2 linked regions of the Methylicorpusculum oleiharenae genome follow. The protein of the gene in region 1 binds, or shares a complex with, the protein of each later gene. Links are inferred from orthologs where the notes say so. Each region holds a gene or a part of one and is shown on either strand. Other genes may lie near its edges. The genes, in order: GO003_RS23190 and smc.

Region 1 (8,641 bases):
AGATTTATGGTCCGCGTTGCAATTGTGGGTGTTTCGGGCCGGATGGGCCTATGCTTGATCAAAGCCGCTGCGTTGTCCGGTTCCGCCGAATTAACTGCGGCTTTGTCCCGTCCTGAGAGTTTGTCAATCGGCAAAGATGCCGGTGAGTTGGCCGGTTTAAGTCCTTTGGCAGTTCAGGTGACCGATGATCTGGCTTCTGTGACTGAGCATTTTGATATCTTGATTGACTTTACCCGGCCGGAATCAACTTTACGCTACATTGAAATTTGTCAAAGTGCCGGTAAAGGTATTGTGATCGGCACGACCGGTTTTAATGAAGCGCAAAAAAATCTGATTAAATCGGCATCTGAGAATATCCCTGTCGTATTGGCGCCGAACATGAGTGTCGGCGTCAATCTATCGCTCAAATTGCTGGAAATGACCGCGAAAGTCATGGGGACCTATACAGACATAGAGATTATTGAGGCCCATCACCGTCATAAAATCGATGCGCCGTCGGGAACGGCATTACGCATGGGTGAGGTGGTAGCCGAAGCATTGGGGCGCGATTTAAAAGACTGTGCCGTTTATGGAAGAGAAGGGGTCACGGGGGAACGTGATCGAAAAACGATTGGTTTCTCTACCATTCGTGCCGGTGATATTGTCGGCGAGCATACCGTCATGTTTGCCGATGAGGGTGAACGTGTTGAAATAACTCACAAAGCCACCAGCCGTATGACGTTTGCCAACGGAGCTGTCAGAGCGGCTGTTTGGCTTCAAGGCAAGCCTAATGGATTCTATGACATGCTGGACGTACTGGGGTTGAAAGACTGAGATTTAAAGGGTCTTTGATCCTTAATGCCACATCAGACCGATGAGGTGTGTCCTATGAAGATCATCCTAATAGCATTAACCGTCACCGTTTTTGTGACGATTGAATCTGCGCAGGCCCAGGTTTTTAAATGCACCTTTCCATCCGGAAAAGTGCATTTTCAAGATGATGAGTGTCCATCAGAAGCGCAACAAGATTCTTTAAAAATTAAAGAAATGACGCCAGAGCAGAGGGTTGAGTCTGAAGCTCGTTTGAGGCAGTGGCAACTCGAGCAGGACGAAAAAGAGTCCAAAATAAAAAAAGCAGAACAGGAAAGGCGTGCTGAGAATGCCCGGTTGGAAGAAATCGAAGCCTTAAAGCGTAGCGCCAATGCTCAGGAAGACTTGGCGGAAACCAAACGCCGGGAACTCGAACTCCTTCAGCAGCAACCTTCAGTCAACATCTATCAGCCCTATTATCCGTTAGCCGTTCCATATAGAGAAAACGATTGGCGGAATCATCGCAAAGATCACTACGGTGACAAGAAACATAATAAAGCCCCGGTGATTGATAGAAATCAAAATCGTAGCGTCAATCAGGGAATCACCAATGACAGCGTCAATATAATCAGCAGGCCAAGACGCTAGCCTCGACCCGTTCAAAAAGGCTGTTTTGAGGGTTTAACTTTTTAACAAATTAGGGCGAATAGAATTCGCCCTGCTTGACGGGGAAGTTACATTTGAGATTGCAAATAGTTTTGCAGACCGATTTGTTCAATCAGTTCCAATTGTGTTTCCAGCCAGTCAATGTGTTCTTCCTCACTTTCGAGGATGGCTTCAAATAATTCTCTGGAAATGAAGTCTTGGACCGTTTCACAATAGATTATGGCTTCTTTTAAAAGCGGGACGGCCTGATATTCAAGCTTAAGATCACAAGACAGCATTTCCTGCGGATTTTCACCAATTAACAGTTTGCCAAGATTTTGCAGGTTTGGTAATCCCTCCAGAAATAAAAGCCGCTCAATCAGGCGATCGGCGTGTTTCATTTCATCGATCGATTCGTGATATTCCTTTTCGTTCAGTTTAGAAAAGCCCCAGTTTTTATACATGCGAGCATGTAAGAAATACTGATTGATAGCGGTCAGTTCGTTTTCAAGCGCTTTGTTGAGAAATTCAATAACCTTTGGATCGCCTTTCATTTTTGCCTCGTGGATTTGATAAATGGACGCGCAAGGGCAATATGGCAGTGAGGGCTTTAAAGTTAAGGGCATAAGTAGCAGTCAAATTCCAGAAAGGTAGGTTTTCCTGCAAACTTCATTCAAGCTCAGCTATTTAAACGTTACAAATTTACCTGAAAGATAAATATAAAACCTGCCAATGCTTCTTACGCAGCAGCCCACATTATAGGCGTTTGCGCGCGGTGTTCGTCAAGCAACTGTTTTACATGCGGCGAACATTTGCCGCAAACAGTTCCAACGCCCAAACATTGATTCAGGTCTTTACGAGAACAATAGCCATTGCTGATAGCCGATTTTATTTGCTTGTCAGTTACTGCTTTACAAACGCAAACATACATTGTGAATCTCCTGGAATTGTTTGTCATGTAAATAATAACAATTCTCATTAGAAAGTAAAGTCGTTTTTGGTATCTTTTGTGATGAAGTTTGCATAATCCGATATTTCGTATCAAATTCAAGCTTTTTAAACAAACTGACAACCCAATAAACAGTTTAATATTCATCGGGTTACGGATAAAGGCGATGAGCTTGACTGTTCCGTCACTCAGAATGAGTGGCGTGTTATTCACCTGCCATGAAAAAATCAATGATCATGGCTGCCTTAATAAAGATCAGTGAATGACATAAACATTTTAATTACGCTTGAATACTGACGATGTTCCTGCGTACACTTCCATCTTTTGTTATCAGCCTGTTATTAGAGTGATTGAACTGGAAGCATTTTTTGGTAGTGATGGGCCGCTGGCTAAAGTCATTAAAGGCTATAAGCCTCGTGCTGCGCAAATAGAAATGGCGTTAGCCATTGCCGAATCGATTGACCAAAAGAAGGACTTGATTGCGGAAGCCGGCACCGGCACAGGCAAAACATTTGCTTATCTGATCCCTGCTATTTTATCGGGAAAAAAATCCATCATTTCCACCGGAACGAAAAATCTACAAGATCAGTTGTTTTTTAATGACCTACCTGTTATCCGACAGGCCGTTACAGTGCCGTTTGTCGCGGCCTTGTTAAAGGGAAGAAGCAATTATCTTTGTTCATTTAGGCTTGATAATTCACTCAATTCGGCTCTGGGTTTCAGTAAGGAAGACGCCTCGGCATTGACAAAAATTCAGTCATGGGCCAAACGCACGCAATCCGGCGATATTGCAGAAATGCAGGATGTGAGTGAGGCTAATCCTGTGTGGTCTTTAGCTACGTCGACGGCAGACAATTGTCTGGGTGTTGATTGCCCTGACTATGAACAGTGTTTTCTGGTTAAAGCCAGAAAAAAGGCGCAGGAGTCGGATATTCTGGTGGTCAATCATCACCTGCTTTGCGCTGACTGGTCGATACGGGAAATTGGTTTTGGCGAGTTATTGCCCGATGCTGAGCTGGTAGTGATTGACGAAGCGCATCAGTTGGCCGATACCGCCTCCAATTTTTTGGGTATTTCATTCGGAGCCAGGCAATTAGATGATTTGGCTAAAGATGCGTTGGTTGAATATTTTAAAGATGCTACCGATATGCCCGATTTACGTACTGCTTGCGAAGAACTGGATCTTCAGATCAAAGCGGCGCGATTGTCATTTGGGCTTGAATTGAAAAAAGGGGATTGGGAGGACATCGAACATAATCAGGCGATCTGTGAGGCGCTGACAGAATTAGGTCAAAAGCTGAAATTTTTGCAGGATCAGTTGGAACTGGCCTCAGTTAAAACCAAAACACTGGAAGGCTGTTTCAAAAGAGCTCAGGAGTTGAGCGAGCAATTCAAGCTCATCATGCAGGACCATGATGGAAAATGGATACGCTGGTATGAAACGCATAAAAAAACCTTCACGCTAAGCCGAACGCCGCTGGATATTGCCTCTGAGTTTCGCGCCTTCATGAAACTGCATCCTGCTACCTGGGTTTTTACTTCTGCAACATTGAGTGTTGCCAATAAATTCGATCATTTTTCACGCAGTCTCGGACTGACCGAGCCAATCTGTCAGAGTTGGGAGAGTCCGTTTGATTATGCCAACCAATCCTTGTTTTATCATCCCAAGGGATTGCCGCAGCCCTCCACACCTAATTTTACGGAGCGTATTGTTGAATTTGCCTTGCCTGTTCTGGAAGCCAGTAAAGGTAGAGCGTTTTTTTTGTTTACCAGTTACCGCGCACTGAATCAGGCGGCGGAGTTGCTGGCTGGAAAAATGCCTTATCCATTACTGGTTCAGGGAACCCGGCCAAAAGGGCTGTTGTTGGAGGCTTTTAAACAAGCCGGTAATGCGGTTTTATTGGGCACTTCCAGTTTTTGGGAGGGTGTCGATGTCAGGGGGGATGCCTTATCCTGTGTAATTATCGATAAACTGCCGTTTGCAGCTCCGGGCGATCCGGTCCTGAAAGCCAGGCTGGCGTCAATGGAACGGCAAGGTCGCAACGCATTTTTCGAACACCAAATTCCTGCTGCAGCGATTGCATTACGTCAGGGTGTAGGTCGTCTGATTCGGGATGTGGATGACAAAGGTGTGCTGATGGTGTGTGATCCCAGGCTTTTAAAACGTTCATATGGGCAGATTTTTCTCGACAGCGTACCTTCAATGCGGCGGACCCGGAATATTGAAGACGTAAAAGCTTTTTTTCAAGATGAGAATACGTGATGAAATTACTTGCAGTTGAAACGGCAACTGAAGCCTGTTCTGCAGCTTTGCTGATTAATGGGGAAATCCGTGAGCGCTTCGAATTGGCCCCCCGGATCCATACTCAACGCATTTTGCCAATGATCGAATCACTGATGGCCGAGGCTGATTTACGGCCTCAACAATTGGATGCTGTCGCCTTTGGCTGTGGTCCCGGGTCTTTTACAGGCGTTAGGATTGCGACCGGAGTCATTCACGGAATTGCCTTTGGCGCAGACTTGCCTGTTGTGCCTGTGTCCACGCTTGCTGCTTTAGCGCAGGATGCGTTTGACTCTACTAACGCATCCGTGGCTTTTAGCGCCATGGACGCACGGTTAACCGAAATATTTTGGGCGGTTTATCAACGTGACGCAAACGGTTTTGCCCAATTGGCAGGTAAAGAGAGCGTGATACCCGCTGATCAGGCTGACGCGTGCCATCAAAAAGGTATCGGGGTGGGCAGTGCCTGGCGTGTTTACTCCGAGGTCTTGCTGGCTAAATTAACGCAAAGTGTTATTTCTTTTGACGCGGACCGTTTGCCGCGAGCTGCGGCTGTGGCTTCGTTGGGCGCGCAGGGCATGCTTGCCGGAAAGGCCGTTCCAGTTGAAGAGGCGATGCCCGTTTATCTGAGAGACAAAGTCGCAAAGAAAGAATCTGAGCGATAATGAGGTATAATGCCCGGTTTTTGAATTGGCGAAATTAAAACGTCATGGCTCAGTTTTTTCAAATACATCCCGAAACACCCCAGGCACGCTTGATTGTGAGAGCTGTCGATATTGTTCACAGCGGCGGGGTTATCGTTTATCCAACTGATTCATCCTACGCAATAGCCTGTCACATGGGTGATAAACATGCGCTGGACAGGATTCGCAGGATCCGTCAGTTAGATGATAAACATAACTTTACTTTGGTCTGTAAAGATCTGACGCAAATTTCGACCTTTGCGAAAATCAGCAATGATGCGCACCGGTTAATCAAAGCGCTGACGCCGGGGGCTTTCACCTTTATCCTGGACGCCACCCGTGAGGTGCCGCGCCGCTTGCAACATCCCAAGAAAAAAACCATAGGTATCCGTATTCCCAATAATGCAATAGCAAGACAGTTAGTTGAAAACCTTGATGAGCCCCTGTTCAGTTCGACACTGGTGTTGCCGGGGGAGGAGGATGCGATGATTGATCCTTATGAAATCAGAGAGCGACTGGAGCATGAGGTCGATCTGGTTATCGATGGAGGTGTTGTTAAGTACGAACCTACGACCATTATCTCCTTTTCAGGACAGACTGCCGAAATTATCAGGCAGGGTAAAGGTCAGGCACCCATGTTGGAAAAATAGAAGAGAATACCGTCATGATGAACGAATTAAGTATGGTGCAACGGATTGTCGTTTGGGTGTTGCCGGTCGTCTTTGCGATTACCGTGCATGAGGTTGCTCATGGCTGGATGGCAAAAAAATACGGGGATAACACGGCTTTTCTGCAAGGCCGTTTGACTTTAAATCCTATCAAGCATATTGACTGGCTGGGCACCATCATTATCCCCGGTATATTACTGCTGACCTTTACAGGATTTATATTCGGTTGGGCAAAACCAGTTCCGGTCGATGCCAGAAATTTTAAAAATCCTAAACAAAATATGGCTATCGTTGCCCTGGCAGGTCCGGTCTCGAATATTTTGATGGCGACAGGCTGGGCGTTATTGGCGCGGCTGGGTGTCATCCTTAATCTGGACTTTGTATCGCTGCCTCTGATCTACACCGGGATAGCCGGCATCACGATCAATTTGGTATTGGCATTACTCAATCTGCTGCCGATACCGCCGCTGGACGGAAGCCGAATTTTGACCGGCATGCTGCCGAACCGTTGGGCCTGGTATTACAACAGTTTAGAGCGATACGGCTTCATCATTCTTATTGTGTTGATGTATACCGGTGTCTTGCAACTGGTGCTCGGTTATCCTATGTTTGTCATCCAAAAGTTATTTTTTGATTTGGCCGGGTTGTAATGCATTCATTGGTTCGACAATCAGATGCTTATTCAAATGCCAACAACCGCTTTTGTTTAATGTAATGGAGCAGGCCGACTCTTTGAGCCCTTCCGGTCATAACGATCTTCTGGCATCAGTCGGCGGAGCGCCTTTTGTCGATTGGCCTGAGGACTTATATATTCCTCCTGATGCCTTACAAGTTTTTCTCGATGCATTTGAGGGTCCGCTGGACTTGCTGCTGTATTTGATCCGGCGGCAGAATCTGGATATTCTGAATATTCCCATTGCTCAAATTACTCGCCAGTACATTACCTACATTGACATGATGAGTAATCTTCAGCTTGAATTGGCTGCAGAATATCTGGTAATGGCCGCCGTTCTGGCAGAAATAAAATCGCGGATGTTATTGCCCCGGCAGTCTGAAGAAGACAATGAAGAAGACGATCCCAGGGCTTTTTTAATTCGTAAGCTGCAAGAATACGAGTGTATTAAAAAAGCGTCCGAAGAAATTGACCTGTTGCCCCGGATGGAGCGAGACATGTTCGAGATTGACGTCGATGCGTCACAGATCGCCGTAAACAAGCGTTTGCCGGATGTCGGTTTAAAAGAGATGCTGTTGGCTTTTCAGGATGTCTTAAAGCGTGCAGAACAATTGAGCCATCATCAAATTGTCAAAGAACCGCTCTCGGTGAGGGAGCGGATGACATCGATTCTGGATAGTTTAAAAGATATGAAAAGTCTTGTTTTTACGCAGCTTTTCGGACGATTCGAAGGGCGTCACGGCGTAGTCGTTTCGTTTTTGGCCATTTTGGAGCTCAGCAAAGAAGGTTTGATTGATATTATTCAACCCGAACCTTTTGATGCGGTGCATGTAAAATTACGTTCTGCAGTTTCAGTTCAGCAATAATCAAATTTATATGGACTTAAAGCGCATCATCGAAGCGTTATTGTTTGCTTCAAACAAGGCAATGTCGGTCAAACAATTGCAGCAGGTTTTTCCCGAACTGGAACAGCCGGAGTTAGACGATATCCAGGCGGCAGTGGAACTATTGATAGATGATTATGCCCACCGGGCAATTGAATTAAAAAAGGTGGCCAGCGGCTATCGTTTTCAAGTCAAGGCGGATGTTTCACCGTGGGTGGGACGTTTATTTGAAGAAAAACCGCCCAAATATTCACGCGCGTTATTGGAAACATTGGCGATTATCGCCTACCGGCAACCTGTTACGCGCGGTGATATTGAGGATATCCGTGGGGTCGCAGTCAGTTCGAACATTATCAAAACGCTATTGGAAAGAGAGTGGGTTAGAGTCGTTGCCCATAAAGAAATTCCAGGTCGGCCCGCCTTATTCGGAACCACAAAACAATTTTTGGATTATTTTAATTTATCTGCTTTAAGTGAATTGCCGACCCTACAGGAAATGGCCGATTTAAATGCTTTAGCAGAACACGATCAACAGCTCTTACAGGTAAACAGTGAACAACAAGAAACCAACCCACAACAAAGCCCAAACAATGAAGAATCGACCGAAGCCGTCGAAACAAAAACCGGCCTTGGCAGCACCGAAAGCGCCGTCGGCTAATTTGCCGACAGGGGACGAACGTATTTCCAAGGTGCTGGCTCGCGGAGGTGTGGGTTCAAGAAGGGAGATTGAGCGATGGATTGATGAAGGCCGTTTGATGCTCAATGGTGTGATTGTTAAGCAGGGGGATAAGCTGCAACCCGGAGATCACCTGCAACTGAATGGACGCATCATTCACTGGCAGCGATATGCTCAGCAACCTACCCGGATTTTAATCTACCACAAGCCAACCGGCGAAGTAGTCACCCGCCACGATCCCGAAGGCCGCCCCGTTATTTTTACACAGCTCCCCAAATTGCACACAGGTCGCTGGATTGCTGTCGGACGCCTGGACATCAACACGGCTGGACTGTTGCTGGTGACAAACAATGGTGAATTGGCCAATCGCTTGATGCATCCTTCCTCCGAATT
Region 2 (16,860 bases), 340 kb from region 1 along the record:
TCATGAAAAGCGCCTCGATCACGAAACATCCACATGTACAGTTTCAGCGATTTTAATTCGACACACAGTTGATCGGGTACATATTCCAGCGTCAATGTGGCAAAGTCGGGCTGACCTGTTTTGGGGCATAAACAGGTAAATTCGGGGATGTCGATCCGGATTGTAAAATCACGGCCAGGGCGTGGGTTAGGAAATGTTTCCAATACATCAGTGGGCTGTGTTGTCATGATTCGTTGAAAAAGTTAAATAAAAAGTCGAAGTCCGCGCTGATATCGTGAATAATACGCGGTCTTTCACAATCAGCTAAAGGGCTATTCTACCAGTAATGAAGCTGGAAAAAATCAAACTTTCAGGGTTTAAGTCTTTTGTCGATTCAACCGTGATCCCCATCAGCGGTAACTTGACCGCTATTGTGGGGCCTAACGGTTGCGGAAAATCCAATATCATCGATGCTGTCCGTTGGGTGATGGGTGAGAGTTCGGCCAAACATTTACGCGGCGGCAGTATGGCTGATGTAATTTTTAATGGTTCTGCATCGCGTAAACCGGTCGGAACGGCTTCGGTCGAGTTGATTTTTGATAACGGCGAAGGCAAGGCCGGCGGAGAATATGCTCAATATAACTCGATTTCGATAAAACGCCAGGTCAGCCGTGATGGTCAGTCGGCTTTTTTACTCAATAATGTACGCTGCCGGCGTAAGGACATTACCGATCTGTTTTTAGGCACCGGTTTGGGGTCCCGCAGTTACGCCATTATTGAACAAGGCACGATTTCCAGAATGGTGGAAGCCAAGCCCGAAGATTTGCGGGTTCATATAGAAGAAGCGGCCGGCATTTCCAAATATAAGGAACGCCGTCAGGAAACTGAAACCCGGATGCGGCACACGCATGAAAACCTGGAACGTTTGAATGATGTGCGCGATGAAGTTGAAAAGCAGTTAAAACACCTGCAAAAACAAGCTGAAAAAGCTAAAAAATACACTGAACTGAAACAGCAGGAGCGTCAGTTCAAACTGGAATTACTGGCGATGCGCTGGCAGACGCACCACCGGGCTTTTGAACAACTGGATAGCCAGATGCAGGCGGTAGCTAATGAGCACAACCGTCTGTTTGTCGCTTCACGCGAACTCGATGCCGAAATCGAATCAAAGCGGTCAGAGCACAAACAAAAACAGGCGGCATTGAACTCGACACAAGGTGATTTCTACCATGTGGTTTCTGAAGTCGGTCGTCTTGAGCAAACCATTAAACTGAATCAAAAAAGTCATGAAGAGACGGTGGTTGAAATTGACCGTTTAAAACAGCAGATCGATCATGCCAAAACGGAGCTGGATAACGATCAAATGCAGTTGGAAGATATCACTTCTGATTTGATGCAGGCCGAAGAAACTCTGGAAGTCATGCAAGCCCGAGTCAATGAGGCGGTCAGTGTTCAACAGGATGGCCTTCAGGAACGCGCCGATTGGCAACGGCAATGGGAAGCCTATTTAAAAGAGAGCGCGTCCGCCAAGGAAAACATCGAAATCCAGCGCATCAAAATCAGTCAGGCAGAAAACCAGAACCGGCAGCTGCAAATCAGGCTGGATAAATTAAACGGTGAGCGCGACGATTTAAAAGCCAATCCATTCGACGGTAAAATTGACGAATTAAACGATTTGATAATGGAGCTGGAAGAGGAACGCAGCGAGGTTCATGATCATCTGGATAAAATCATGGCGGTCATTACCGAACACCGGCTCTTATTAAAGGAAATTAACCAGCAAGTCCATGCTCATCGCTCAGAGATGCACAGTGTCAAAGGCAAGATTACTTCCCTGGAAATGCTGCAGCAACACGCCATGGGTAAAGACAACAAGCATCTGAACAGCTGGCTTGAACAGATGGATTTGGCCAAACAAACCCGGCTTGCCGAAATGCTGGAGGTAGAGGCCGGTTGGGAAACAGCGGCTGAAACCGTTTTGGGGCATTATCTCGAAGCCATTTGTATAGAGAATGCCGATAGCCTTATTCCGGCGCTAGAGCATTTAACCAATGAATCGTTGGCGTTGTTTGAAAACCGGCAGTTTGATTCGATCGAACAGACGAACGCAGGGGTGCCCTTACTGGATAAAGTGAAAGCCTCCTGGAACTTGTCCGGCTTATTGACCGGGATTTATTGTGCCGAATCATTGGTTTCGGCCAAAGCGCAAACGGATCAGCTCAAACCTTACGAATCGCTGATTTTACCTGACGGCACCTGGCTTGGGCCGGGTTGGCTGCGCTTGATAAGAGTCAAAGATAACAAGTACGGTGTTTTGCAACGTGAAAAGGAATTAAGACTTTTAAAGCAGCGCCAGGACAGTTTGTCTACCGATATTGCTGAACTCGAAGCGCGTTTGGAGACGTCTGAGCAGGTGTTGAAAGAGGCCGAGGCCAATCGGGAAATTCTGCAACAGAATGACAAAACCTTGAGCAATGACCTGTCAAAGAAAAACGCCGAGCTGAGCGCTTTTGCTGCAAGGCATGAACAGCAACAGCAGCGGTTGAGACAGATTGATGGAGATTTGACGGATATTCAGTCAGAATCGGAAGAAAATGCCGAGCTGATTGCCGAAGCCAAATTCAAGCTGCAAGAAGCTGAACAGCGGATGTCCGGTCTGGATGAAAGCAAACAGCATCTTGAGAAAATCAATCAGCAGCTGATGGCGCAGCAGCACAGTCGGGAGTTATCTGTATCGGAGGCGAAGCAGCAGGTATTTACTTATCAGGCGCAAATTGAATCGTTGCGTTCTTCAAAGATTCATATCACCCGGCAGGTCGAACGTTTACAGGTTCAGATGCAAACGTCATCTGAGCGAATGGCCGAACTGGAACACAAGCTTGAAGCGACTTTGACGCCGCTGGATGATGAAAAGCTGACACTTGAACAGCTGTATTTAGAAAAAGAAGAATTAGAGCTCGCATTAAAGCAGGCCAGAAAACACGTTGAAGAGACGGAGCAGATCATCAATCGCCTGTCCCAAGAGCATATTCAGCATCAGCGCGGCCTGGAGAAACAAAAAGAGCAGTTGGACAAACTGCGCTACGAACAGCAGGAAAGTAGAGTTCGCCAGCAAACCGTTACGGAGCAATTGGATGAGCTGGCTATGGCGCCGGAAGTGGTGTTGCAGCAAATGCCTCCAGATGCTGACGAGACGGTATGGAAGAATAAAGTGGATGATTTGGCCGGTCAGATAGAGCGACTGGGGACGATCAATCTGAGCGCCATTGAAGAATTTCAGCTGCAATCTGAGCGTATGAAATTTTTAAATGATCAGCATGCGGATTTATCGGAAGCATTGGATACTTTGACGCAAGCCATCAATAAAATTGATAAAGAAAGCCGGCAGCGTTTTAAAGAAACATTCGATAAAATAAATACCGGATTACAACAGAAATTTCCCAAATTGTTTGGGGGCGGTCAGGCCTATCTGGAGCTGACTGAGCAGGATGTATTGGATGCCGGTGTCAATATCATCGCCAGACCCCCCGGTAAACGTAACAGTTCCATTCATTTGTTGTCGGGTGGCGAGAAGGCATTAACAGCGGTTGCTCTGGTGTTTTCGATTTTTGAATTGAATCCGGCGCCTTTTTGTCTGCTGGATGAAGTCGATGCGCCGCTTGACGATGCAAACGTGGGGCGTTTTTCGAAAATGGTTGAGGAAATGTCCGAAACGGTGCAGTTTCTATTTATATCGCATAACAAAGCGACGATGGAAATTGCCAAACAGCTGGCAGGTGTTACCATGCGCGAACCCGGTGTATCGCGGATGGTGGCGGTTGATATTGAAGAGGCAGTGAGTCTGGCGGAAAGCTGATGGATAAAGAAATTTTAAGAATAGTTATTATTGCAGCAGGCCTGGGTGTGATGTTGTGCCTGGTTTTGTGGTCTTACTGGAAAAAAGGTTCGCTTCCCGGCCGATCAAGCCTGTCCGGGCGATTTAAAAATCCGATTGGAAGAATTGACGAATCTTTAGTGCTGCATCCGGAAAATGATGAGTTCGATGTGGTTCCTTTAGGCGGCGCATTGGATGAGGATAATGATTACGAATATGCTCAATCGTTGTACGGTCAGGAAGAGCATGAGGCTTTCGGCAGTTCGACACAGCAGCGTCATCACGACGAGCGGCCATCCAGCCATGATGAGCAGTCCCGGGAGTTACCCAAACTGATTCAATACAGTCTGGTGGCTGTCGCCGACGAAGGTTTTAACGGCGAGGACATAGACCGCGCTTTTAACATCGCCGGATTGAAATACGGCAGTTTAAAAATATACGAGCGTATCGACGGTAATGGCCTGGTCGATTTTGGCGTTGCCAGTATGGTTGAGCCCGGCACATTCCCTGACAAAAACATAAGAGAGTTTAATTGTCCCGGTCTGGTATTTTTTATGCAGCCTCGCGAAGTAGATGACCCTGTCTCGGTCTATGATGACTTTGTAGAAACAATCGATATTCTGGCGGCGGAACTGGACGGTGTTAAGTGGGATAACCAGAGACAACCGTTAACCGGTAGTGCCATACACGAAATGCGTAATCGGCTGGCGAGCGGTTATCAATAATTTTTTTATGCCTAACCGTTCATGAAAGTCCTGCATTCGCCCCGTCAAATTAAAGTACTAGGTGTTAAGGAGAGAGCGGTCACTCGCCCGACAGGACGCCGTGAATACGTCCATGTAGGCTTGACGTCGGGACACCTGTCGATCGAGCAACCGCCCCCTCTTCGGTTCTGTACTTTCACGGTAACGAATCGGCCAATCCTTCAACCTTTTCCTGATGTTGAATAACGAACAACGAGATCTTATCAACCAGCACTGTCAACTCGTTGAAGGATTGACCCTGGCGCAGATTGAACAAATAGCCGAAAGCCGCTCGGCCGACTCACTCAGCGACGAGGTGCTGGTCCACTTTCTGGAAACCGCTAATCTGCTTTACAGAAGCGGTTGTCCGTTCATTTCCGATGCTGATTACGATGCCGTCTTTTTGGCTGAACTGGCACGCAGGCATCCTGATCATCCATATCTTCTTGCGGTTGAACCGGAACCGGCATTTGCAGAAAAAACCATAGACCTGCCGGTAAGAATGTTGTCTACCGAAAAAGCCTATAGTCAGGATGCTATTGAAAAATGGCTGCTTCGTATTGAAAAATCAGCACAAGAACTTGATATCGATAGCGATAGATTGTTGTTTCGGGCGACGCCCAAACTGGATGGCTATGCCGCATACGATGACGGACAAACGTTATATACGCGCGGCGATGGCCGAAAAGGCACCGATATTACCCGGGTTTTTGATCGCGGTTTGATGGTGGCCGGAAATGGTCAGCGAGGTCAGGGAGCCGGAGAAATCGTGGTCAGCCGCCAATATTTTCAGAATTATCTGGCGGAACAATTTGAAAATGCCCGAAATTTTCAAGCGAGCATCATCAAGGAAAAAGATCTGGAAGTGCCTGCTTTGGAAGCGATAGAACGAAAAGCCGCGATGTTCTTTCCGTTTGCCCAGTTACCCGATTGGCAAGGTTCGGCCAATGACATCCGCCTCCACTTTGCCGATATTGTCAGGCAGATTCCCGAAAAGGTGGATTTTGATGTCGATGGGGTGGTTTTTGAAGTCACCGATGAATCGGTCAAGCAGCGCATGGGTTCAACCCGGCATCACCATCGATGGCAGATCGCTTACAAGCATAATGTTGAATCGGCGTTGGTCAACGTGCTGAGTGTAACGCCGCAAACCTCTCGTTCCGGACGCGTCAACCCGGTTGCCGAACTGGAGCCGACCAAACTGAGCGGTGCGGTCATTTCACGCGCAACAGCCCATCATTACGGTATGGTCAAGTCGCTGGGAATAGGGCCGGGTACGCTCATTGAATTGACCCGCTCGGGCTTGGTGATTCCCAAAATCGAGCGTGTCGTCACGCCAATGCCGCCGCAAATTCCGGATAACTGCCCCAGTTGTGGCAGTCATCTGGTGTGGGACAGTGACTATTTATATTGCCTTAATAAAACCCATTGCCCGGCACAAATCGAAAACACCCTCGAGCATTTTTTTAGAACTTTGGGCAATGTCGATGGCTTTGGCGCCAAGACTATAGAAAAACTGCATGCGCACGGCGTCAACTCGATTTACCGTATCTATCAATTAGCGTTGAACGAGCTGATGGAGATGGGTTTTGGCGAAAAAACCTCACAGAATCTTCTGGATCAATTACAGCGCAGCCGCCTGCAAAGTATTGAAGATTGGCGGTTTCTGGGTGCATTCGGTATTTACAGAATGGGACTGGGTAACTGTGAACGGTTATTGCAGCATTATCCGTTGAACCGGCTCTTTGATCTCAGCATTGAAGATATCGTCACAATAGAAGGATTTGCAGAGAAAACTGCCGAGGCGGTGGTCGAGTCATTAAAATTGATCAAACAGGATTTTGAGCAAATATTGAGTTTGGGTTTTAATCTGATTGAAACAGCAGCCAGCCAGGCACAGGCTCAAATAGAAAGCCCCGTGTCAGGAAAACTGATCGTGTTCACAGGAACTATGGTGCAGGGTTCACGCGAAGACATGCAGAAAGAAGCCAAACGTTTGGGTGCAAAAGTCGCCAATTCCGTCACCGGCAAGACCGATATTCTGGTGGCCGGGGAAAAAGTGGGTGCCACCAAACTGAGCGCAGCCCAGGAAAAAGGCGTGCAAATCCTCAGCGAGCAGGAATACCTCACACTTATAAACGGATAAATTCACTGAAGCCGCCGAAGCTTGTTTTGCATCAACGCGATAAGGTGCGCCAGATAGGATGTGCCGACGATAGGAGGCGCATCGTTCGTATTTCAAACAAACCATGACCGAATACCGACGATTTTACCTACCGAATGCCCTATGGTTTTTCACCGTCAATCTTGCCGACCGGAAAAACAATCATTTGTTGATCGACAAGATTGATGTATTGCGTGAGGCCTTTCTATATGTAAAACAACGAAAACCTTTTCATATTGATGCCATCGTCATCATGCCGGATCATTTGCATGCTATTTGGACATTACCGCCCGACGACGGTAATTATTCTGTTCGCTGGAATATGTTGAAAGGAAGATTTTCCAGGGCAATCAACCCGGGTGAAAGAATTTCAAAAAGTCGTCAGAAACGCCGCGAAAGAGGAATCTGGCAACGTCGATTATGGGCGCATTTAATCGAAAACCAAGACGATTACAACCGTCATGTTGATTATATTCATTGGAACCCGGTAAAACACGGCCATGTTAAAAACGTAATCGATTGGCCGTATTCAAGCTTTCATCGATATGTGAGGCAGGGTATTTATGAAAAGAACTGGGGAAATAATGAAAGGCCAGAGATTAAAATCAGTGAGTAACTCGACAGCCAAATAGGATGCGCCTCCTTGCGTCGGCACATCCTATTAGGTGTGCCTTATCGAGTTGAGATTGAAAAAAGTATAAGATAACCAAAAATAGATAATAACTTGATGGCTCCGATTCGCCGAGACATCTGGCCGCGTAAAAAAGATATGAAGAATCCGTACGAAGAAATCATACAGAAGGAAATTGATGGTTGTAGACTCTTGGCTCAAGGGCAGACCCGTGAAGATTGCTGCCGAGAGAGGGGAGTGAAGCACTGCGCAGAAAATGACTTTAGTTCGACAATAAGCAGTGACACATACTCGTCTTATTTTGTGGCAATTGTTTTGATTATTCTTCTCTTGTTTACCAGTATTCTCGCCTGGAAAAAAAGACTAAAGATAAAGGACTTCTATTTCTCTATTTCAGAATTTAAGAATGCTGTGGCTTCAGCATGGTTAATATGGATATTTACCTTTATCTCAGTAATTCTTTTGTTTGAGCCATACGGAAGCTCTGTTCAAGAAGATGAAATTTTAAATGCTTTTATGTGGTTTGTTTTACCTCCAATAGCAGTAATTGCAGTATTTCTATGGTATAGAAGGTTTATTCAATGAAAGAGGTGAGATCCGTAGTGTGGTGCGAGGTAACGAACCCCAATATTTCTCGAGTTAACTATTATTAACGCGATATGGCACACAATTTAGGATGTGCCGACGATAGGAGGCGCATCGTTCGCGATTCAAATAAACCCTAACCGAATACCGACGCTTTTACCTACCGAAAGCCATGCGGTTTTTCACCGTCAATCTTGCCGATCGGAAATACAAGCATTGGTTGATCAACAAGATTGAGGTGTTGCGTGATGCCTTTTGATAGGTAAAACAACGAAAACCTTTATGTGAAGCAAGGCTTTTATGAAAAAAATTGGGAAAATGAAATGCCTGAGTTTAAAAGTATTGGGTAACCCGACAGATGCGCCTCCTGGCGTCGGCACATCCTATTTGGCGTATCTGACGAGTTTTCGCTCCACAATAGTGCAATACCTCTTCTTTCTCCCCGAATCAGTGCGCTCCTGACGGGTTGCTGTGCGTTGCCGACGCTGTGTTGTTGGGCTCAGGGCCGGATGGTTCGCTTTTGATTCTTTACCAAACAAGCACTTACACTTCTTTGTCGGCCTTACCGGTCTTTCTGGCATTACCTTTGCTTTAGTTGAGACAAAGCTCCTCGTCGGAGCGGTTATGATTTTGGGGCAATGGCGTCCGGGTTCAGTGATTTTTTCACGTGGGCCGGACGCCTTTTTTTTTGCCCGAAATTTAGGTTTTTACGTTTTCTTTGCAGCAGATCCGGGGTTACCGATGAGTCACACACAGACACTGGTCGTTATTGGCAATGGCATGGTCGGTCAACATTTTTTGGCCGCTCTGGTCAACAGCGCCGCGAAGGCGCGCTATCACCTTGTGGTGTTTTGCGAAGAGCCCCGGCCGGCCTATGACCGGGTGCATTTATCGGAGTATTTTGCCGGTAAAACGGCGCAGGATCTGTCGCTGGTACCGGACGGCTTTTTTGCCGAACACGGCATCACCGTGCATGTGGGGGATAAGGCTAAAACCATTGACCGCGCCGCCAAGACGGTGATTTCCGAACGCGGCGTGGTGATCGCGTATGACACCCTCGTTCTGGCTACCGGTTCTTACCCCTTTGTCCCTCCGGTGCCCGGTCATGACCGTCCGCACTGTCTGGTGTACCGCACCATCGAAGATCTGGAGGCGATGAAAAGCGCCGCGGCCTGCTCAAAAGTCGGCGTGGTGGTCGGCGGCGGCTTGCTCGGGCTGGAAGCGGCCAAAGCCTTGACCGATCTGGGACTGATTACCCATGTCGTGGAATTTGCCCCGCGCCTGATGGCGGTGCAATTGGACGAAGGCGGCGGCGCCTTGTTGAAACGCAAAATTGAAGCGCTGGGCGTCAGCGTCCATCTCAATAAAAACACCACCTTGATCGACGACGGCAGCACCTGTTTGCATAAAATGAATTTTGCCGGGGGCGATGTGCTGGAAACCGATTTGATTCTGTTTTCCGCCGGCATCCGCCCGCGCGACGACCTGGCCGCCGCCTGCGGTCTGGACATCGGTCCGCGCGGCGGCATCGTCATCGACAACCAGTGCCGCACCTCCGATCCGGCCATTTTTGCCATCGGTGAATGCGCGCTGTGGAATAACCGGATTTTCGGTCTGGTGGCACCGGGTTATGCGATGGCCCGTGCCGTCGTCTCGGTACTGGAAGGCGCCGGCAGCGCCTTTACCGGTGCCGACATGAGCACCAAACTGAAACTGATGGGTGTCGATGTCGCCAGCATCGGCGATGCCCATGCGGCCACCCCGGGCGCCCTGGTGTACACCTATCAAGACGGCGACAGCGACATCTACAAACGCCTGGTGGTCAGTGCCGATAAAAAGACCCTGCTGGGTGCGGTGCTGGTCGGCGAAGCCGCCGATTACGGCACCTTGCTGCAATACTGCCTGAACGGCATCGCCCTGCCGGAACACCCTGAAGCCTTGATCCTGCCGCGGCTGTCCGGCGAGCCGGTCGGCTTGGGCGCCGATGCGCTACCGGCCTCGGCCCAGATTTGCTCCTGCCACAACGTCAGCAAAGGCGACATCTGTGCGGCCATCGACACCGGCTGCACCTCGCTGGGCGCGCTCAAACAAGCCACCCAAGCGGCGACCGGCTGCGGCGGCTGCAGCGCCTTACTCAAATCGGTGTTGGATGCCGAATTGAAAAAACAGGGCGTGGCCGTCAATACCGACCTCTGTGAGCATTTTCCGCACACCCGGCAAGGCCTGTACCATTTGGTTATGGTCGGCGAGATCAAGACTTTCGCTGAATTGCTGGACAAGCACGGCCGCGGGCGCGGCTGTGAAATTTGCAAACAGGCGGTCGGCTCGATCCTGGCGTCTTACTGGAATGACTACATCCTGAAAAACGAGCACCTGGGCTTACAAGACACCAATGACAATTATCTGGCCAATATTCAAAAAGACGGCACCTATTCGGTGGTACCGCGCGTCGCCGGAGGTGAAATCGAACCGGAGAAATTGATCGTCCTGGGCCAGGTTGCCAAAAAATACGGACTGTATACCAAAATCACCGGCGCTCAACGGGTCGATTTGTTCGGCGCCCGCGTCGACCAGCTGCCGCTGATCTGGCGGGAGCTGGTCGATGCCGGTTTTGAAAGCGGCCATGCCTACGGCAAATCGCTGCGCACCGTCAAATCCTGTGTCGGCAGCACCTGGTGCCGGTACGGCGTCGATGACAGCGTCAGTCTGGCACTGACCCTGGAAAACCGCTACAAGGGCCTGCGCTCGCCGCACAAGCTCAAATTCGCCGTGTCCGGCTGCACCCGCGAATGCGCCGAAGCGCAAAGCAAGGATATCGGCGTGATTGCCACCGAACACGGCTGGAATCTCTATGTCTGCGGCAACGGTGGCATGAAGCCGCGCCATGCCGACCTGTTCGCCACCCAGCTGGATCAAGCCACGCTGATCAAGTACATCGACCGCCTCCTGATCTTTTACGTGCGCACCGCCGACCGCCTGCAACGCACCTCGGTGTGGATGAACAACCTGGAAGGCGGCCTGGCGTATTTGCAGTCCGTGGTCATTGACGACAGCCTGGGCTTGGGCGATGAACTCGAAGCGCAGATGCAGCGCGTCATCGACACCTATCAATGCGAATGGAAAACCACGCTCGCCGATCCCGGCAAACTGAAACGGTTCCGGCATTTCGTCAACAGCGACCAACCCGATGAGCGCATCCTGTTCGTTCAGGAACGCGGCCAGATCCGCCCGGCCAAAGACGAGGAACGCGCCGCCTTGACCCCGCACAAGCACTTCACCCTGTTAGAGGAAGCCTGACCATGAGCGAATGGCAAGATGTCTGCAGTGTCGATGATCTGCAACCGGATTCCGGCATCTGCGTAAAAGTCAACGCGCATCAGATTGCCTTGTTCTATATGCCCAAAGAACAGGCCCTGTACGCGCTCGATAATTTCGACCCCTTTGGCCAGGCCAATGTCTTGTCCCGCGGCATGATCGGCGATATCGGCGGCCAGCCGATGGTCGCCTCGCCGCTGTACAAGCAGCATTTCAATTTGGTCACCGGGGTGTGCTTTGAAGATGAGACCGTCAAAGTCGCCACCTACCCCATCCGGATCGTCAACCACCGGGTCGCAGTCTGCGTTCAGGAGGCGCGATGAAATACCATTACTACATTGCCGACGTGTTTACCCGGCGCCTGTTCAATGGCGCACAGATCGCCGTGTTTCCCAATGCGGACGGCCTGAATGCCGACACCATGGCCCTGATTGCCAAAGAACTGAACCTGTCCGAAACCGTCTTCATTTTTCATCAACTGAAGTCTGCCCAGACCCGGCGCATGCGGATTTTTTCCCCGTTAGCCGAAGTCAATTTCGGCGGCCATCCGATCATAGCCGCCGCCTATGTGCTGGCCTGCTGCGGCGACATTGACGTCTCGGCCCCGGTCACCTCGCTGAGCTTCGAACAAAATGCCGGCAACGTGGAAGCCAACATCTCCAGCCGGGACGGCATCCCCTATTTTGTGCAATTTACCCGCAAAGTCAGCGCGATCGTCGACCGCTTTGCGCCCAGCGACGAAGAACTGGCCGGCTTTTTAGGCCTGGACCAAGCCGAACTTGACCACAAGAAATATTCGCCCCGGCTGGTCTCCTGCGGCTATCCCTACCTGATCGTGCCGGTCTGGCAGTATGAAACGGTGCGCAAAGCCCGCTTCGATTACAGCGCCTGGAGCCAATCCACCGCGCCGCAGACCGCCGCCCAGGAGATCTTAGTGTTTGCGCCGAAATCACCTTATGCCGACGCCGACTTCAACCTGCGCTTAGTCGGCCCACGCATCGGCCTGACCGAAGACCCACCGGTGGGCAGCGCCTTACCGGCGTTCTGCGCCTACCTGTGTTCGTTCGAGCACACCCGCAAAGGCACCCAGACCTTCGCAGTGGACCGCGGTGATGCCGGCTCCCGGCGCAGCGTCATCAATCTGGAAATGGATCATAAAGGCGCCGAGTTCCTGACCGTCCGGGTCGGCGGCGAAGCCGTGCTGTTTGCCGAGGGGACGATTGATCTGGGCGCCATGAATACCCGGGGATGAAGACAGGGTGGGGCGTAAATTCCGGGAGAGACGCAAAATCTTGCGTCTCTGGGGGTAGGGCAGAAGCCTGCCCGAATAGTAGTTGAGTCAATCAAAAAGGAGGGAAATAGCGTCCTGTGTAAGCTAAGTGGGACATGAAATGCGGTATGAGGCAAGAGGAACACGAACGGCTGCGTGAGAACGTGACGGTCGAGTTCCAGTGGAAGTTTCCAAAAATGCTTGCCTTCGTTGACGCTTCGATTTCAGAAGTTTCAGCGATAGCAGGATTGGAATAGAAATTATTTTGGTTCATTTACCAATATTCATAGATATGTTCTTAATTGAACGATACATATTATTTTAGATTTGGAGAAAAAATTATGTCCTATTTAGTTCCTTCAGAATTTGTGACCAAGATGGTGGATGCAGGGGAATCAAAAGTATTCATGTCTACCCGAGATACGTTGATCAGGGCTTATATGGCCGGGGCGATTCTGGCGCTGGCTGCAGTTTTTGCGGTCAGCATTACTGTCCAGACCGGATCGCCGATCTTTGGCGCAATATTGTTTCCCGTCGGTTTTTGTATGCTGTATTTATTAGGCTTCGATCTTTTGACCGGTGTTTTTGTTTTAACACCGCTTGCATGGCTTGATAAACGTCCAGGCGTAACACTGGGGGGTATTTTAAGGAACTGGGGACTGGTTTTTACCGGCAATTTTTTAGGCGCATTAACCGTCGCGGTCATGATGGGAATTGTGTTTACTTATGGCTTCTCCGTCGAGCCCGATGCTGTAGGCAAAAAGCTTGCCGGTATCGGCGAAGCGCGTACGCTGGGCTATGCAAAATATGGCGTGGCCGGCTGGTGTACCATCTTTATCAGAGGCATGCTGTGTAACTGGATGGTGTCTACGGGTGTGGTCGGGGCGATGATTTCCACGACTGTTAGCGGTAAAGTCATCGCGATGTGGATGCCGATTATGCTGTTCTTTGGAATGACCTTTGAGCACTCCGTTGTCAACATGTTTCTGTTTCCATCCGGTTTAATCATGGGTGGCAATTTCTCGATTATGGATTACTTTGTCTGGAATGAAATTCCAACGGTTTTGGGTAATTTGGTTGGCGGATTGGCGTTTACCGGTTTGACGTTATACTCCACGCATATCAAAACAGCGCCTAAACGTGCGTTCAACTAAGCAACTTCAAGATAATAGAGTTTCAGGTATTAAATTGCCGAGACTCCTTAACAATCGCTCTAATTTGTAAAGGCATTCATCATGACACGCAACGAAGTTACCGAATTAGTCATCTTGCAAAAACTGCGTAAACAACTGACTTGGCCTCAACTGGCTGAGGTTATGGGTCAAAGCAAGGAATGGACAACCGCCGCTTTGCTCGGACAGATGACATTGACTGCTGAACAAGCCGTCAAGATTGGCGACGTGCTGGAATTACCCGCAGACGCTGTTGAGCAGTTGCAAGTGGTTCCCTACAAGGGGTCGCTCCCGACGTCGGTACCGACCGATCCGTTGATTTACCGTTTCTACGAACTGGTCAGTGTTTACGGCACTACCTTTAAGGCATTGATCCACGAAGAGTTTGGCGACGGCATTATGAGCGCTATCGATTTCAGCATGGATCTTCAGCGTGAACCCGATCCAAAGGGAGACCGCGTCAAGATCGTGATGAGCGGCAAATTTCTTCCTTACAAGAGTTACTGAGGCTGCTTTGGCCTGAATAAATGTCCGGTCAATTAAAAATATCGGTAGGGCAGCATTCTGACAAAGGCCGCAAGGCAATTAATCAGGATTTTCACGGCGTTTACAGTCCTAAGGAACCCCTGTTAAGTGCAAAAGGAATTGCCATTGCCTTGGCCGATGGGATCAGTAGCAGTGACGTGAGTCATATTGCTAGCGAAGCGACTGTCAAGGGGTTTCTGGAGGATTATTTTTGCACCTCCGAAGCCTGGTCGGTCAAGAAGTCTGCGCAACGGGTTTTGACGGCAACCAATTCCTGGTTGCATTCGCAGTCTCAGCAAAGCCAGTTCCGCTACGATAAAGACAGAGGCTATGTGTGCACCTTGAGCGCCATGGTTATCAAGTCGACAACTGCGCATATTTTTCATGTGGGTGACACGCGAATCTACCGCCTGCATGAAAACGGGCTTGAACAATTGACCCATGATCACCGGTTTTGGTTGTCCAAGGACAAAAGCTATCTCAGTCGCGCCTTGGGAATCAATCCTTATCTGGAGATAGATTATCAAACGCTGTCAGTCGATGAGGGGGATATTTTCGTATTTGCGACAGACGGTATTTATGAATTTACCCCTGATCTTTTCATAATCAATGCTATTCATCAGTACGGTAATGATCTGGATGCTGCTGCTAAAGCCATTGTGGACGATGCCTACCAGCTAGGCAGTACGGATAATCTTACTGTTCAGATTGTCAGAATTGAGCAATTGCCGAGTCAGGATGCCAAAGAGCTGTATCAGCAGTTAACCGAATTGCCGTTTCCACCGATACTGGAAGCAAGAGCGGTTTTTGATGGTTACACCATTATCAGAGAAGTGCATGCCAGCAGCCGCAGCCACGTTTATCTGGCAGTGGATAGCGAAACAGACAGGCCGGTCATCTTAAAAACTCCGTCAATTGATCTCAGGGATGATCCGGCTTATCTGGAACGCTTTCTGATGGAAGAGTGGATTGCCAGGCGCATTAATAGTGCCTACGTACTCAAGCCTTGTTTGCAGACCCGGAAGCGCCATTTCCTGTATATCGCCATGGAATTCATTGATGGTCAGACATTGACTCAGTGGATGATCGATAACCCGAAGCCAGACCTGGAAACAGTGCGTGGAATAGTCGAACAAATTGCCAAAGGGTTGCGCGCTTTTCACCGCCTGGAAATGCTTCATCAGGATCTGCGGCCAGGCAATATCATGATCGATAAGACCGGCACGGTAAAAATCATAGATTTTGGTTCTACCCGCGTGGCCGGTATCATGGAAATCACCAGCCCGATCGAACGTAGCAATTTGCTGGGCACGGCTCAATACAGTGCCCCGGAATACTTGCTGGGAGAGCATGGATCATCGGGTTCGGATATTTTTTCTTTGGCTGTTATTGTCTATCAAATGCTGACTGGAAACTTGCCTTACGGAACTCAAGTGGCCAAAACCAAAACCAGGGCAGAGCAAAGGAAATTAAAATATCAGCCTCTCCCTGAAAATAGCCGGGAAATTCCTGCGTGGATCGATGAAGCCATCAAGAAGGCCGTTAATCCCGATCCACACAAGCGCTATCAGGAAGTCTCCGAGTTTATATTCGACCTGCGCCATCCCAACAAAGACTACCTGAATAAAACCCGCTCGCCGCTTATGGAGCGCAATCCGGTGCTTTTCTGGAAATCCATTTGTTTAATTCTGAGCTTTATCATTGCACTCTTGTTGGCCAAGTAACCACATTTAACCCCTTTACTGTATCTGCTCACCCCCTCCAATTATAGTGGGTGTAGGTGGTTGATTGAAAAGGCTTCTGCAACAGGGATGTTGCAGAGAGCTACAGGGACGTATTGATGCGTCCTTTGAAATCAAGCACCTACAACCATAATTCAAAGCGAGCGAGTAGTTACCGTTTACTTTACTCACTCGGCTGATTTGATTTTTTTAATGAGCGCATCAGAAAATAGGGCGCGGCAATACCAACCAAACATGAAAAAAACAGCACTGCAAAGGTAGAGTTGTTCCAGTCTACCGGATAAATATCGGCTTTAACCGGCTCGCTTATGCCCGGAATTCCGGGCAGATCGACGTCCCCGCCATCGACCTTGAGTTGCGCTTTCATGCCTTTTTCCATGTGCTGTGGGATTTCGCAGTGGACCAGATAGGTTTTTTTCTGGGCAGGCACAATCAGCGATGCCTTGAGTTCACCTTTTCCATACAACTCCAGATGAAACATGCCCTGCGGGTAGAGGTAGCCGGGTAATCCGTGAATCATCAATTGATGGCGAATCTGATCATCATTAATGAAGGTGATATTGATGCGTGAACACGGCGCAACATCCCACTCCTGCTGATCAAAAGCATACATTTTTCCGTTGAATTTCTGGGCATGTTCATGGCCTGCGCGGATAGTAATGTCCACATCCCCGGCAATTTTTTGGCAATCCTGAGGCACTTTATCCTTGTTGGCGTTCATGATCATGCCTGTTTCGTCCATCATCATGCCGCCATGGTCCATCATGGCCGTTGATAACCCCGGATAACCCAATGTCAGAAGGCTGATTAGAACAAATGTGAGTGCTGGGTTGATCTTCATTGGGTGTTTCTCCTTTTCA

Evidence for each region.
Region 2: the proteins of GO003_RS23190 (region 1) and smc are in contact, whole or in part, in a crystal structure (PDB 3ZGX), measured with the Bacillus subtilis proteins. The link is inferred for Methylicorpusculum oleiharenae from one-to-one orthologs.

What each region holds. Positions count from the first base shown.
Region 1 is NZ_WUTY02000001.1:5,194,702-5,203,342, reverse strand. The notes cover bases 5,682-8,641. They hold GO003_RS23190 (segregation and condensation protein A), read left to right. Parts: upstream 5,682-6,729; coding sequence 6,730-7,554; downstream 7,555-8,641. Other genes in these bases: rluB (23S rRNA pseudouridine(2605) synthase RluB), read left to right, coding at 8,163-8,641; scpB (SMC-Scp complex subunit ScpB), read left to right, coding at 7,565-8,230; GO003_RS23195 (site-2 protease family protein), read left to right, coding at 6,012-6,665; GO003_RS23200 (L-threonylcarbamoyladenylate synthase), read left to right, coding at 5,682-5,997. Outside these bases: molecular chaperone DnaJ, read left to right, coding at 1-2; dapB (4-hydroxy-tetrahydrodipicolinate reductase), read left to right, coding at 7-813; GO003_RS23225 (DUF4124 domain-containing protein), read left to right, coding at 868-1,437; bfr (bacterioferritin), read right to left, coding at 1,524-1,988; GO003_RS23215 ((2Fe-2S)-binding protein), read right to left, coding at 2,174-2,365; GO003_RS23210 (ATP-dependent DNA helicase), read left to right, coding at 2,730-4,646; tRNA (adenosine(37)-N6)-threonylcarbamoyltransferase complex dimerization subunit type 1 TsaB, read left to right, coding at 4,646-5,329; more of GO003_RS23200, read left to right, coding at 5,374-5,681. UniProt on the Bacillus subtilis protein: Participates in chromosomal partition during cell division. May act via the formation of a condensin-like complex containing Smc and ScpB that pull DNA away from mid-cell into both cell halves.
Region 2 is NZ_WUTY02000001.1:4,839,500-4,856,359, reverse strand. The notes cover bases 1-4,035. They hold smc (chromosome segregation protein SMC), read left to right. Parts: upstream 1-325; coding sequence 326-3,835; downstream 3,836-4,035. Other genes in these bases: GO003_RS21620 (cell division protein ZipA C-terminal FtsZ-binding domain-containing protein), read left to right, coding at 3,835-4,035; queF (preQ(1) synthase), read right to left, coding at 1-227. Outside these bases: more of GO003_RS21620, read left to right, coding at 4,036-4,578; GO003_RS21615 (helix-hairpin-helix domain-containing protein), read left to right, coding at 4,793-6,742; GO003_RS21610 (REP-associated tyrosine transposase), read left to right, coding at 6,846-7,376; GO003_RS21605 (hypothetical protein), read left to right, coding at 7,488-7,976; nitrite reductase large subunit NirB, read left to right, coding at 8,718-11,273; nitrite reductase small subunit NirD, read left to right, coding at 11,276-11,614; GO003_RS21590 (PhzF family phenazine biosynthesis protein), read left to right, coding at 11,611-12,543; GO003_RS21585 (formate/nitrite transporter family protein), read left to right, coding at 12,903-13,715; cynS (cyanase), read left to right, coding at 13,797-14,240; GO003_RS21575 (bifunctional protein-serine/threonine kinase/phosphatase), read left to right, coding at 14,261-15,982; GO003_RS21570 (multicopper oxidase domain-containing protein), read right to left, coding at 16,164-16,841; GO003_RS21565 (multicopper oxidase domain-containing protein), read right to left, coding at 16,838-16,860. UniProt on the Bacillus subtilis protein: Required for chromosome condensation and partitioning.